DNA from 2 places in the Mesorhizobium sp. WSM4312 genome. Region 1 is predicted to be linked to the other one. Evidence: riboswitches for the same ligand, from Rfam matches in the RefSeq annotation. Region 1 holds a riboswitch; the other holds the start of a gene.
What was found. Region 1 has a riboswitch for S-adenosylmethionine ahead of CK228_RS06865 (O-succinylhomoserine sulfhydrylase). Riboswitches for the same ligand answer to the same signal wherever they lie in the genome.
Positions count from the first base shown of each region.

Region 2: another riboswitch for S-adenosylmethionine. It lies ahead of CK228_RS11205 (homoserine O-acetyltransferase); the one in region 1 lies ahead of CK228_RS06865 (O-succinylhomoserine sulfhydrylase).

Region 1 covers NZ_NSFU01000003.1:338,792-345,892, forward strand. Annotated here, with positions in the region: gene CK228_RS06860 (ceramide glucosyltransferase) at 1-774, shown strand, start outside; gene CK228_RS06865 (O-succinylhomoserine sulfhydrylase) at 808-1,998, opposite strand; SAM riboswitch at 2,055-2,132, opposite strand; gene CK228_RS06870 (2'-deoxycytidine 5'-triphosphate deaminase) at 2,271-3,365, shown strand; gene araD1 (AraD1 family protein) at 3,610-4,602, opposite strand; gene mmsB (multiple monosaccharide ABC transporter permease) at 4,892-6,178, opposite strand; gene mmsA (multiple monosaccharide ABC transporter ATP-binding protein) at 6,175-7,101, opposite strand, start outside.
Region 2 covers NZ_NSFU01000006.1:104,321-111,421, forward strand. Annotated here, with positions in the region: gene CK228_RS11190 (sugar kinase) at 1-328, shown strand, start outside; gene CK228_RS11195 (prephenate/arogenate dehydrogenase family protein) at 325-1,260, opposite strand; gene hisC (histidinol-phosphate transaminase) at 1,284-2,393, opposite strand; SAM riboswitch at 2,566-2,643, shown strand; gene CK228_RS11205 (homoserine O-acetyltransferase) at 2,750-3,919, shown strand; gene metW (methionine biosynthesis protein MetW) at 3,978-4,595, shown strand; gene CK228_RS11215 (macro domain-containing protein) at 4,598-5,065, opposite strand; gene CK228_RS11220 (DUF1330 domain-containing protein) at 5,065-5,385, opposite strand; gene CK228_RS11225 (DUF1194 domain-containing protein) at 5,525-6,328, opposite strand; gene CK228_RS11230 (ABC transporter ATP-binding protein/permease) at 6,416-7,101, opposite strand, start outside.

The sequences.
Region 1 (7,101 bases):
GCGCGGCACAACTGGGTCGTCCTCGCCGACTCCAACGTGCTGATGCCGAGAGACTACATCCAGCATCTGATGGCGGCGTGGCAGCCGGATACCGGCCTTGTCTGCTCGACACCGATCGGCTCGCGGCCGGAGGGCTTCTGGGCCGAGGTCGAATGCGCCTTCCTCAACACGCTGCAGGCCCGCTGGCAATATGCCGGCGAGGCGCTCGGCCTTGGCTTTGCCCAGGGCAAGAGCATGCTGTGGAACAAGCCGATGCTGGATGCCAATGGCGGCATCCGCGCGCTGGCCGCCGAAATCGCCGAGGACGCCGCTGCGACCAAGCTGGTCAATGGGCTTGGCCTATGCGTCAATCTCGTCGCGGCACCCTTCGAGCAGCCGCTTGGCAGGCGCACGCTTGGCACGATCTGGTCACGCCAGGCCCGCTGGGCGCGCCTGCGCCGCGTAACCTTCCCGCGGTTCTTCGCGCCGGAAATCCTGACGGGCGCGGTGGTGCCGCTGGCGCTTGCGCTGGTTGCGGCGGCAAGCGCCGGCTTCAGCCTGCCGCTGACGGCCATCGCCGTGCTGGCGGCCTTTTATCTACCGGAATGCGCCTTGGCTTGGTCCAAGGGCTGGCACCTGTCGCCGCGCACGGTCGCGGCGATGATTGCGCGGGACTTGATGCTTCCAACCATGTGGGCGCGCGGCTGGCTCGGCGGCGCCGTCGACTGGCGCGGCAATGCGATGATCATCGGCACCAAGGCCGCCGAACTGGAAGAGGCGTCGTCGCGCGCCTGATCGCGGCGCGGACGACGCTGCCTCGACGGCTCCCTATTTGGCGCCCTTCAGCGCCTGCGCGATGTCTTCCAGAAGGTCGTCGGTATCCTCAAGGCCGACCGACAGCCTGAGCGTTCCTGGCCCGATGCCGAGTTCGGCGCGCGCCTCTTCGCTTAAATTCTTGTGCGTGGTCGTCGCCGGATGGGTGATCAGGCTCTTGGCGTCGCCGAGATTGTTCGAGATCAGCACGATGTCGAGCGCGTTCTGCAGGGCGAAAGCCGCCTGCTTGCCGCCCTTGACGTCGAGGCAAATCAGCGTCGAGCCGCCCGACATCTGCTTCTTGACGATCTCGGCCTGCGGATGGTCGGCGCGGCCGGGATAGATGACGCGGGCAATCTGCGGCTGCTCGGCGAGGAAATCCGCGATCTTGCCGGCGCTCTCCGTCTGCTGGCGCACACGCAGCGGCAGTGTCTCCAGGCCCTTCAGCAGTGTCCAGGCGTTGAAGGGCGACAGGCTGGGGCCGGTGTGGCGGAAATAGTCATGCAAATTCTCGTCGATCCACTTCTTGTCCGACAGGATCACGCCGCCGAGACAGCGGCCCTGGCCATCGATGTGCTTGGTGGCCGAATAGACGACGATATGCGCGCCGAGCTGCAACGGCTTCTGCTGGAGAGGCGTGGCAAAGACATTGTCGACGACAAGCCGCGCGCCGATCGAATTGGCGAGCGCAGCCACAGCGGCGATGTCGACCACTTCCAATGTCGGGTTGGTCGGGCTTTCCAGGAAGAACAGCTTGGTGTTGGGCCTGACCGCCTTTTCCCAGTTGGCGATATCGGTGCCGTCGACCAGCGTCGCCTCGATGCCGTAGCGCGGTGCCAGCGTCTCGACCACCCAACGGCAGGAGCCGAACAGCGCGCGCGCCGCCACGATGTGGTCACCGGCCTTGACGCTGCAAAGAAGCGCCGCCGTCACCGCCGCCATGCCCGATGCCGTGGCGCGCGCATCCTCGGCGCCTTCGAGCGCACACATGCGCTTTTCAAACATGTCGACGGTCGGATTGGCGTAGCGCGAATAGATGAAGCCCGGCTCCTCGCCCTTGAAGCGGGCTTCGGCGGCTTGCGCCGTTTGATAGACATAGCCCTGGGTCAGGTACATCGCCTCGGAGGTCTCGCCGAAGCCGGAACGCAGGGTTCCGCCATGCACGAGGGCTGTTTGAGGCTTCCAGTTGCGCTTCTTGCTGCTCATTGCTTTTGTTCCAGACACAAAAAAACCGGTCGCGAAAGTCGCAACCGGTCCATACGGCCTCGCGGCCAACGGTCCTTTAGCGACTTGTTTAACGTGGCTGCAAGCCGACCGGCCAAATCACCACGGGATAACGACCCTTTAGACCCGTACCACGCTTGCGTCAATTGCCGGCTTCATTAAGAGGTTTGTACCAAGCAGGTTCCGCAAAAGTGTTTCACGGTTTTGCGGCGAGAACCTGCGGCAGGAAAATCGTCTGGCCTAGGAGCGGAGCCTTGCGGCAGACAGGCATTCTTCCCGATCAGGATATCTCGGCGCTGTTCCAGTCCGGCGCGCTGAAGTCGCCGCGCGCGCTCGATGCCGACCAGATCCAGCCGGCCAGCCTCGATCTCAGGCTCGGCGACAAGGCCTGGCGGGTGCGGGCGTCCTTCCTGCCGGGTCCGGATCATCGGGTTGCCGACAAACTCGATCGGCTGAAGCTGCATGAGTTCAGCCTCGCCGACGGCGCCGTGCTGGAAACGGGCTGTGTTTACATCGTGCCGCTGCTGGAAAGCCTTGCGCTGCCCCCAACCGTGTCCGCCTCGGCCAATCCGAAGAGTTCGACCGGGCGGCTCGACATTTTCACCCGCGTCATGACCGACCGTGGCCACGAGTTCGACAAGATCGCCGCCGGCTACAACGGTCCGCTTTACCTGGAAGTCAGCCCGCGCACCTTCCCGATCGTCGTGCGCACCGGCTCGCGCCTGTCGCAGATCCGCTTCCGCACCGGCAACGCGCTGCTCTCGGAAGCCGAATTGCATGAATTGCACCGCGCGCAGATGCTGGTCGCCACCGAGCCGCCGAATATTTCGGGCGGCGGCATCGCGCTGTCGATCGATCTCAAGGGCGACGGTGACGGGCTGGTCGGCTATCGCGGCAAGCATCACACCGGCCTTGTCGATGTCGACAAGCGCGCCGCGCAGGACGTCGTCGATTTCTGGGAACCCATCCACAAGAGCGGCGCCGGCGAACTGGTGCTCGATCCGGACGAATTCTACATTCTCGTCAGCCAGGAGGCGGTGCATGTGCCGCCGCTCTATGCTGCCGAGATGACGCCCTTCGACCCGCTGGTCGGCGAATTTCGCGTCCATTATGCCGGCTTCTTCGATCCGGGCTTCGGCCATTCGGCGGCCGGTGGCACCGGCAGCCGGGCGGTGCTTGAAGTGCGCAGCCACGAAGTGCCGTTCATCCTCGACCATGGCCAGATCGTCGGCCGGCTGGTCTACGAGCACATGCTGAAGCGGCCGCAGGCGCTCTACGGCACCGATCTCGGCTCCAACTACCAGGCACAGGGCCTGAAGCTCTCCAAGCACTTCCGCGCCGCGCGCTGAACCCCGATTGCCGCCAGGCAAGATACTTGCCTGCCGGCACATCATGCGTGGCTGTCGGTCGCCGGGATGGCGGCGCTCAAGGCGAACAAGAAAATGCAGATCTCGAAATGGATCCCGTCGGCGGCAGGCGCCGCCCGGCGCTGTAAGCCACGGAGGAAGAACAGGCGAGGGATAGGGCCAAGCCCGCTAAGATGAAACCAAGCCCCATCCCGTTCATTTTCTCTCCCAGGATATTGGCGCTATCTCAAAGCGCCTTCACCGCCACCTTCACTGGTTTTTCGATCTCGAGCGGGTTGCGCAGCGGCAGGCCGAAATCACCGGCCTCGATCTCGAACACATCACCGGCCTCGGTCTTGACGCCGTCGGCGAAGGACAGCGTCGCGGTGCCGAACATATGCACATGCACGTCGCCCGGCTGGCGGAACGCCGAATATTTGAAGTGATGGTGTTCCAGATTGGCGATGGTGTGCGACATGTTCGCTTCGCCCGACAGGAACGGCTTTTCCCACAGCGTCTTGCCGTCGCGCACGATGCGCGAGGTGCCGCGGATGTCGGAAGGCAGGTCGCCGATCAGGATCTCCGGACCGAACGAGGCATTGCGCAGCTTGGAGTGGGCGAGGAAGAGATAGTTCACGCGCTCGGTCACGTGGTCGGAAAACTCGTTCGACAGCGTGAAGCCGACGCGGAAGGCGGCGCCGTCATCGCCGATGACATAAATGCCGGCGATTTCTGGTTCCTCGCCGGCGTCCTTGGCGAAGGCCGGTGACAGGAGTGCGGCACCCGGCGCCACGGCCATCGTGCCGTTGCCCTTGTAGAACCATTCCGGCTGCACGCCGACCTGGCCCTTGGCGGGCTTGCCCCCCTCCAGTCCCATGCGGAACATCTTCATGGAATCAGTGAGCTGCTCCTCGCCATCGGTGCTGAGCTTCTTGTGCATGGAATCGCGCGTCGCCGCCGAGCCGAGATGGGTCAGGCCGGTGCCGGTGAGGTGCAGATGCGCCGGGTCGGGGTGATTGATCGGCGACAACAGCCTCCCCTTCTTGTAGGCGGCATCGAGGTCGACCGTCTCGCCGAGCCCCTTGCGCTCGATCAGGGTGGCCAGGCCGACGCCGGTGCGGGCCGCCTCCATCGCCAGCGAATAGACGCTGCGGGCGCCGTTGATGATCCGGGTCTTGCCGCCATTGCGGGCAACGACGCGGATGGTCTCGGCGTCATCGAGAATCTGCGAGATCAGCATGATCAATCCTCTCTCATGTGCCTTGGCATGGCTGCCGCCGTGGCAAACCTCCCCAAGCGCGGCTGGGACGTCGCCCATGCCACGGGTGAAATTCTCCGTTCGGATTGCGCTCGCGGGGCCTGGTCCCTTGAGGGAACTTCTTCGTGCCGGTCGGTTGCCGGCAGCGCCGCGATGTGACCCGTATGCCTTCCTCGTTGCCTCGCCGGAGCGGTTCGGTCCGCTCCCGGTATTTTGTTTTTACGCAATTCCCGTGGGAAAACCGCGATGCGCTTTCCTGGAATTGTTCCTGTCAGGCCTTGTTCTTGTTGTAGACGTCGAAGATCACGGCGCCGAGCAGGACCAGACCTTTGACCACCTGCTGCCAGTCGACATTGACGCCCATGATCGACATGCCGTTGTTCATCACGCCCATGATGAAGCCGCCGACCACGGCGCCGATGACCTGGCCGACGCCGCCCATCGCCGAGGCGCCGCCGATGAAGACGGCGGCGATGACGTCGAGCTCTGAGCCCAGACCGGCCGCCGGCACGGCCTGGCCAAGGCGAGCCGCGATGATCAGGCCGCCCAGCGCCGACAGCACGCCCATATTGATGAACACCAGCAGCGTCAGCCGCTCGGTGTTGATGCCAGACAGCTGCGCCGCCTTGGGGTTGCCGCCCATGGCGTAGATGCGGCGACCGATGGTCATGCGCTTGGTGACGAAGACGAACAGCGAGATCAGCACGCCCATGACCAGCAGCACCACCGGCAGGCCCCTGTAGCTGGCGAACTCATAGACCAGGAACAGCGCCAGCGCGCTGGCGACCAGCGTCTTGACGACGAACAGGGGGAAGGGCTCGGCTTCATAGCCGTGGCGTTCGCGCTTGCGTCGTGTCCTCACGCCGAAATAGGCATAGGCCAGCACGGCGATCAGGCCGAGCACGACCGTCGTCATGTGCAGCGTCAGGCCGCTGCCCACGATGGTCTTGCCGGCGGCGTTCACCGTGGGCGGGATCAACGTCAGCGGGCCGATAACGTCCGGGATGAAGCCGGAGCTCAACGCCTTGAAGCCGTCTGGAAGTGGGCCTACCGAGGAGCCGCCGCCCAGCAGCGCCTGGCAGATGCCGCGGAAGATCAGCATGCCGGCCAATGTCACGATGAAGCTCGGTATTCGGTGATAGGCGATCCAATAGCCTTGCGCCGCACCGATCAGGCCGCCCACGATCAGGCAGACGATCGAAACCACCAGCGGATTGCTGAGCGGCCCGAGCTGCCAGATGACCATCATGTTTGCCGCCAGAGCGCCGATGAAACCGGCGACCGAGCCGACGCTGAGGTCGATATAGCCGGAAACGATGACCAGCAGCATGCCCAGCGCCATCACGATGATGAACGAGTTCTGCTGCACCAGATTGCTGAGGTTGACCGGCTTGAACAGCGTTCCCGACGTGGTGAACTGGAAGAACAGCATGATGACGATCAGCGCGATGATGAGACCGTATTCGCGCAGGTTCGTCGTCAGCGCCGAGACGGCAATGCGTGGACGCTGGTCCTCGGCGATGTTGCCCTGCGGGGCGGGGGCGCTGTCGGTGCTCATGCTGCTTTTCCTTCTCCCCGAACGATGGCGCGCATTATTTTTTCCTGGCTTGCGTCCGCCGCGGGCATTTCGCCGACGATGCGGCCTTCGTTCATGACGTAGATGCGATCGGTGATGCCGAGCAATTCCGGCATTTCCGACGAGATGACCACGATCGCCTTACCCTCCGAGGCAAGACGCGCGATGATCGTGTAGATTTCGTACTTGGCGCCGACGTCGATGCCGCGCGTCGGCTCGTCGAGGATCAGCAAATCCGGATCGGCGAACAGCCATTTCGACAACACCACCTTCTGCTGGTTGCCGCCGGAAAGATTGCCCGTCATCTGATAGACGCTCGAAGCGCGGATGTTGGTCTTCTTGCGATAATCGTTGGCAACGGCGAGTTCGCCCAGATCGTCGATCACGCTGTGACGCGACACGCCGCCGAGATTGGCAAGCGTGATGTTGTGCTTGATATGGTCGATCAGGTTGAGACCGTAAGTCTTGCGGTCCTCGGTCACGTAGGCGATGCCGTGTTCGACCGCCTTGCTCACGGACGAGACATCGATCGGCTTGCCCTTGAGCAGCACCTCGCCCCTGATGTGGCGGCCATAGGAGCGGCCGAACAGGCTCATGGCGAATTCGGTGCGGCCGGCGCCCATCAGCCCGGCTATGCCGACCACCTCGCCCTTGCGCACATTGATGTCGATGCCCTTGATCACCTGCCGTTCGGCATGAATCGGGTGATAGACCGACCAGTTTTTCACTTCGAAGACGACCTCGCCGATCTTTGGTTCCCGCGGCGGATAGCGGTCGTCGAGCGAACGGCCGACCATCGAGGTGATGATTCGGTCTTCCGAGATATCCTTCTTGGCCAGCGTCTCGATGGTGCGCCCGTCTCGGATGACGGTAACCTTGTCGGCGACCCGGTTCACCTCGTTGAG
Region 2 (7,101 bases), on a different contig from region 1:
CGCTTGCACCGAAATGGCTTCCCGCACCGATGCGTTCGTCGCCGTCACCGGCGGCGCGGCAGGCACCTGGTGGTTCGATCGCGCGTCGGGATCATCCCGCCATGTCGCGGCGCCAAGGATCAAGGCGGTCGACACGCTCGCCGCCGGCGACGTCTTTCACGGCGCCTTTGCCGTCGGACTGGCGGAGGCCATGCCGGTCGAGCAGGCCTTGCGCTTTGCAAGTGCCGCCGCCGCGCTCAAATGCCTGCGCTTTGGCGGCAGGCTCGGCGCGCCGGACCGGGCCGAGACGCTGGCCATGGTCATGGCGACCTGGCCCGAAACAGCCTAGTTCTTCGACGGATGCTCCACCGCCTGGCGGCCGAAATCGGGCACGTCGATATCCTGGCCGGCCTCGATGATCGAGCGGCGCACGGCGCGGGTGCGGGTGAACAGATCGAACAATTTGTCGCCATCGCCCCAGCGGATCGCCCGCTGCAGGAATGCCAGATCTTCCGAGAACCGCGCCAGCATTTCCAGGATCGCATCCTTGTTGTGCAGGCAGACGTCCCGCCACATGGTCGGGTCGGAGGCGGCCAGACGGGTGAAGTCGCGAAAGCCGGAGGCCGAATATTTGATGACTTCCGTCTTGGTCACCGATTCCAGATCGTCGGCGGTGCCGACGATGTTGTAGGCGATGATGTGCGGCAGATGCGAGACGATGGCCAGTGTCATGTCGTGATGCTGGGGATCCATCGTGTCGATGTTGGCGCCGCAGCGGCGCCAGAATTCCGACAGCCTCTCGAGCGCGTCCGGATCGGTGCCCGGCAGCGGCGTGAAGATGCACCAGCGATTGTCGAACAGATCGGCGAAACCGGCATCCGGTCCGGATTTTTCCGTGCCCGCCAGCGGATGGCCGGGAATGAAATGAACGCCATCAGGCACATGCGGCTGCATCTGCGCGATGACCGAGGCCTTGGTCGAGCCGACATCGGTGAGGGTGGCGCCCTTCTTCAGCGCCGGCGCGATCTCCCCAGCCACCGCGCCGGACGAGCCGACCGGCACCGAGACGATGACCAGGTCGGCATCGCGGACCGCTTCCTTCGCATCCGTCGTGTAGGAATCGCCCAGTCCAAGTTCCTCCGCCCGCTTCAGCGTCGCGGCGCTGCGGGTCGAGATGGCAACGTGGCCGGCAAGGCCCTCGCGTCGGATGACGCGGGCCAGCGACGAGCCGATCAGGCCGATGCCGACCAGCGCGATCTTTTCAAACATCGGTGATGTCATGGTGTTCCTGCTTTTCGGGCGTTCTAGCTTTTCAGGAATGTCGTGAGCGCGGCGACGACGCCGCGACTGGCCTCTTCCGTGCCGACGGTCATGCGCAGCGCGTTGGGGAAGCCGTAGCCGGAAACGCGCCTTAGGATATAGCCGCGCGCGGTCAGATAATCGTCCGCCGCGGCCGCCGAATGCTTCTGGTCGTCGGGAAAGTGAATGAGCAGGAAATTGCCGACGCTGGGCGTCACCCGCAGCCCGAGTCCGCTCATCTCCTGGCTCAGCCAGGTCAGCCAGGTCTCGTTATGCGCCACGCTGCGCTCGACGTGAGCGCGGTCGCGGATTGCCGCGATGCCGGCCTCGATCGCCGTCGCATTGACGTTGAAGGGACCGCGGACGCGATTGATGGCGTCGACGATGTGCATGGGCGCATACATCCAGCCGATCCGCGCGCCACCGAGGCCGATCTTGGAGAAGGTGCGGGTCATGACCACATTCTCGGCGCTGCCAACCAGTTCGATGCCGGCCTCATAGTCGTTGCGGCGGACATATTCGGCATAGGCCGCGTCGAGCACCAGCAGCACATGTTTGGGCAGGCCGGCATGCAGGCGGCGCACCTCCTGGAACGGCACATAGGTGCCGGTCGGATTGTTGGGATTGGCAAGGAACACGATCTTCGTGCGCGGCGTGACGGCCGCCAGTATCGCATCGATGTCGGCCCGCTCATCGGTCTCCTTGACCGCGATCGGCGCAGCCCCTGCCGACTGGATGTAGATCTTGTAGACCATGAAGGCGTGTTCGGTGAATATGGCCTCGTCGCCGGGTGCGAGATAGGTCTGCGCCAGCAGGCCGAGGATCTCGTCGGAGCCGTTGGAGCAGATGATGTTCTGCGCGTTGAGGCCATGCACTTCCGCGATCGCCTCGCGCAGCCGTCTGGCGGTGCCGTCGGGATAGATGTCGAGCCTGGCGGCGACTTCACGCGCGGCCTCGATCGCCTTCGGCGACGGGCCAAGCGGGTTCTCGTTGGACGACAGCTTGTAGACCTTGGCGACACCGGCGGGTGCGGCGCTCTTGCCCGGCACATAGGCGTCAATGTCCATGATGCCCGCGCGCGGGGTTGGACGTGCCTGATCCGGTCTCTGGTTCATTTTTGCAAAATCCATCGAAAATGCCTCGATCCGGAGGCCGCAGCGGAAATACAAGCCGTGGCCGATAATGTCGAGAGGTGGCAGTGGTGCCAGCAGCCGGCCCAGATGCCGGCCGAGATGTCGGCCCAGATGTCGGCATTGACGGCAGGGCGGGCGAGTTCTAGAAGGACAGCAACAGTTCCGTGGTGATTTGGCCGGTCGGCTTGCAGCCACGTTAAACAATTCGCTAAAGGGCCGTTTGCGTGACGTAACCGGCTTTGCGAATGGCAATGCCGGTTTTTTATTGTCCGCGACCGGCCGGACGGACGCATCGGCGGCGATTTTTCGCCCGATATGATGCAGCGAGTGAGACAAGAATGGCCGCTCTGCGCGCAGGAAAGACCAACAACGAGGCCGACCAGCCGTCGAGCCCGGTGTTGCGCTTCGGGGCGGACAAGCCGCTCAAGCTCGACGCCGGCACGCTTCTGTCGCCGTTCCAGATCGCCTACCAGACCTACGGCACGCTGAACGATGCCCGCTCCAATGCCATCCTCGTCTGCCATGCACTGACCGGCGACCAGCATGTCGCCAGCACCAATCCGGTGACCGGCAAGCCGGGATGGTGGGAAGTGCTGATCGGCCCCGGCAGGATCATTGACACCAGCCGCTTCTTCGTCATCTGCTCCAACGTCATCGGCGGCTGCCTGGGCTCCACCGGGCCGGCTTCGACCAACCCCGCCACCGGCAAGCCCTATGGGCTTGACCTGCCCGTCATCACGATCCGCGACATGGTGCGTGCGCAGCAGATGCTGATCGACCATTTCGGCATCGAGAAACTGTTCTGCGTGCTCGGCGGCTCGATGGGCGGCATGCAGGTGCTGGAATGGGCGTCGAGCTATCCCGAGCGCGTCTTTTCGGCGCTGCCGATCGCCACCGGCGCGCGCCATTCCTCACAGAACATTGCCTTCCACGAGGTCGGCCGGCAGGCCGTCATGGCCGATCCGGACTGGCATGGCGGCAAATATTTCGAACACGGCAAGCGCCCGGAAAAAGGCCTGGCGGTGGCGCGCATGGCCGCCCACATCACCTATCTCTCCGAAGCCGCCCTGCATCGAAAATTCGGCCGCAACTTGCAGGACCGCGAAGCGCTGACGTTCGGCTTCGACGCCGATTTTCAGATCGAAAGCTATCTGCGCCACCAGGGCATGACTTTCGTCGACCGCTTCGACGCCAATTCCTATCTCTACATGACGCGGTCGATGGACTATTTCGACCTCGCCGCCGACCATGGCGGCAGGCTGGCGGACGCCTTTGCCGGAACCAAGACCCGCTTCTGCCTGGTGTCGTTCACATCGGACTGGCTGTTTCCGACGGAAGAAAGCCGCTCCATCGTGCACGCGCTCAACGCCGCCGGCGCGTCCGTGTCCTTCGTCGAGATCGAGACCGACCGTGGCCACGATGCCTTCCTGCTCGACGAGCCGGAACTGTTCGCCGCCATCAACGGCTTCATCGGCTCCGCGGCGCGGGCGAGAGGGCTAAGCGCATGACCCCGGAAAGTTGCAGCCTTTCAGGATCGGGATCATGCGCCGCAAAGGAGACGACATCATGAGCGTCAACGGCAGCCAGCGCGTCGACCTCGAGGTCGTCGCCAATCTCATCCCACCGCAGTCCCGCGTGCTCGATGTTGGTTCGGGCGACGGCTCGCTGCTTGAATTGCTGCAGGACACCAAGCAGGTCGACGGCCGCGGACTGGAACTGTCGCAGCGCGGCGTCAACGAATGCGTGGCGCGCGGCCTCTCCGTCATCCAGGGCGATGCCGACAAGGATCTCGAATTCTATCCCGACAAGGGCTTTGACTTCGTCGTCCTGTCGCAGACCTTGCAGGCGACGCGCAACCCGAAGCTGGTGCTCGACGAATTGCTCCGCATCGGCAACCGGGCGATCGTCTCCTTCCCCAATTTCGGCCATTGGCGGGTACGTCTGTCGCTGTTCGTCAAGGGCCGCATGCCGGTGACGCAGGACCTGCCCTATTCCTGGTACGACACCCCCAATATCCACTTCTGCACCATCCGCGACTTCGTCAACCTGTGCGACGAGCTTGGCGCGACGGTGGAAAAGGCGACCGCGCTCGACGCCGCCGGCCAGAAGATCGGCCTGTCCATGCCCTGGTGGTTCTGGAACTTCTTTGGCCAGCAGGCGGTGTTTCTGCTGAAACGGAGCTGACGTTACGGCGCGTATTCGACCAGCTGGTGGTTCTCGTCCGCAAGCTCCTCATCGATGATTGAAGCAATCGTTGCCCAATCGCCTCCCGCCAGACCCGCGCCAATCCTGGGATAGCCGATCCTCCGGCCGGCGAATCCAGCCTTGACCGCGTTCATGACACTGCGGATGGCGCCATAGTCAGCCTTCACGCCCTGGCCCTGCCAATGGAACTGGGTGTAGCCATTGATGACGTGGAAATTTCGATCTTCGCGCCGGATCTCGGCAACCGAGATAGTACCCAGCTTGGAGCGGTCGCCTTTCACGGTCGCGATATCCGCGGCGTAGGCCTCTGGAAACCGCTGCTTGATGGAAAGGGCAATGCCCTTGCCCATCTGGCATTGGCAATTGCAGCCATGCAGGATCGCGTCGAACTCTCCGTCGAGCGCAAGTTGCAACAGATCGCCACGAATCGTCCGCATGGGCAGTTCCATCAGCCAAGCACATCGGTAGCCTTGTGCGGACGCTCGATGCCGTCAACGATGATTACGTCGGAGTCCGAATTATCGGTGCGCAGTGAAAGGATCGCCTGATAGGCGGGCGAAGCATACCACTCGCGCACATGCTGGCGGTCAGGAAATTCGATGACGATGAGGTTGCCCGGCCAGTCGTTCTCGATCACCTCCACATCGCCGCCATGGACCAGGAAACGGCCGCCGAAAGGCTCCAGCGTGGCATCGATCCTGTGCAGATACTCGACGATCTGCGGACCCATCGTGACTTGGCGCATATGGGCGATGGCGTAAGCGGTCATGACGTAACTCCCTTTGCATCGAGACCGACCAACCGGCCTCGCCAGGGCAATCTGCCGGAACACCTGACACAAAGCGATTACGCCCGAGGTAATGGAATCGGCGCCTTCGACGGCCGGCGACAGGCGCTCTTGCGCATTTTCACCGGTCGAGTTCCGGAAAATACGGATCCGAAAGGAACCGCCTGTCGCGTTCGCCTTGCAGGCAGTCGATCGGCGCATCCGCGTCGACGGGGATGATCCTGGCCTTGTCCTGAATACCGCTCACTTCGAGGATCAGCTTGCGCCGGATGGCGGTGGAAAATTCGGCAGCCGAGTGGATGGGCAGCACGAAAGAGCCGGGTCCGCCGGTCACGCACTGCGCATAGTACTGGTCGAGATGCTTGAAGGTGGGCGATGGATTGATCAGGATCGGCAGGCCGTTGATGACGATGCCTTTTGCGGTTGCCGCATCGCGCGTCGCGGTGACCGGCGGCCCGATATTGTTGGGGCCATCGCCCGATATATCGATGACGCTGCGCTCACTGGCGAAATTCGTCCTGCCGAACAGCCCCGTGCCGAAGGCAATTGCCGTGGAAATCGAGGTGCCGCGAAAACTCCGGAACGGGCGCGCCGCCACCTTGTCGGCAAAGCTGTTGGCGCTTTGCGCGCCATCAATGATCTGCCAGTCGATGACCGCGTCGTCGCGCACCGTGCCGGCCCATTCGAAATAGGCAATCGCGATGCGGCCGGTATTGCCGGACCGGATGGCGTGGATGAAGTCGGGATGGCGCAGCGCCTCGACATAGCCGGCGCGTTGCAGGGCGAATTCCTTCTCGTCCATCGACAGGGATATATCGACCGCCAACACCAATTCGACGTCGACAGCCAGCGCACCCGATGGCGAGGCAACGGGCGTTGGCTGGACACAGGCAAGACAGGCAAGCAGGCGCAGAGCATCAAGCATCACCACCGCCACGTTTTGTTTCTCGGGGAAATCTTCCTTCGCGATCGCGGCGAAATAAAGCTTGCAGCGAGAGTGCGGGAAACGGCCCTACTTCTTGCGGCGGACCGCGACCGGCGGCGGATCGATGGCGCCGGCCCTGACGTGGGCGGGCTTCAGCGCTGGCGCACCGGAATCCTTGACGATCGTCAGGCCGCGCGGAAAGAACTGAATATTGTGCTGCCCGCGCCCGATGTTGATGATCGTGGCGCCCTTCAGATGCTTTTCCAGCATCGCCAGAACACGCCGCAGCGAGGGGCCGTCGAACGCATCCATGGCTTCGTCGATGATCACCCATTTCGGCTGCCGCAAGGCGAGCCTGGCCACGCCCAGCAAGCGCTGCTCGTCATCGCCCAGTTCATGGTCCCAGCGCCCGACGCGGTCGAGCGAGGACGACAGCCGTTCCAGGCCAACCTCGGCCAGCACCGCCACAATGTCGGCGTCACTCGCGGGCGCATGCCCGTTGGCGTGATTGAGCACGTCGCGCAACGTGCCGGCCGGCAAATACGGCACGCGTGGCACGAAGATGAGGGGTTCTCCGGCCGGCAGGCCGATTTTTCCCCTGCCCCAGGGCCACAGCCCGGCAATGGCGCGGAAGAACAGCGTCTTGCCGGCGCCGGGTTCGCCGGTGATCATCACGCGATCGCCGGCGCGGATCTCGACATGCTGCTCGGAGAGTTTTGTGCAGCCCTCCGGCGAGGCCACCTGGAGCTTCTCGAACGTCAGGCTGCCATTGG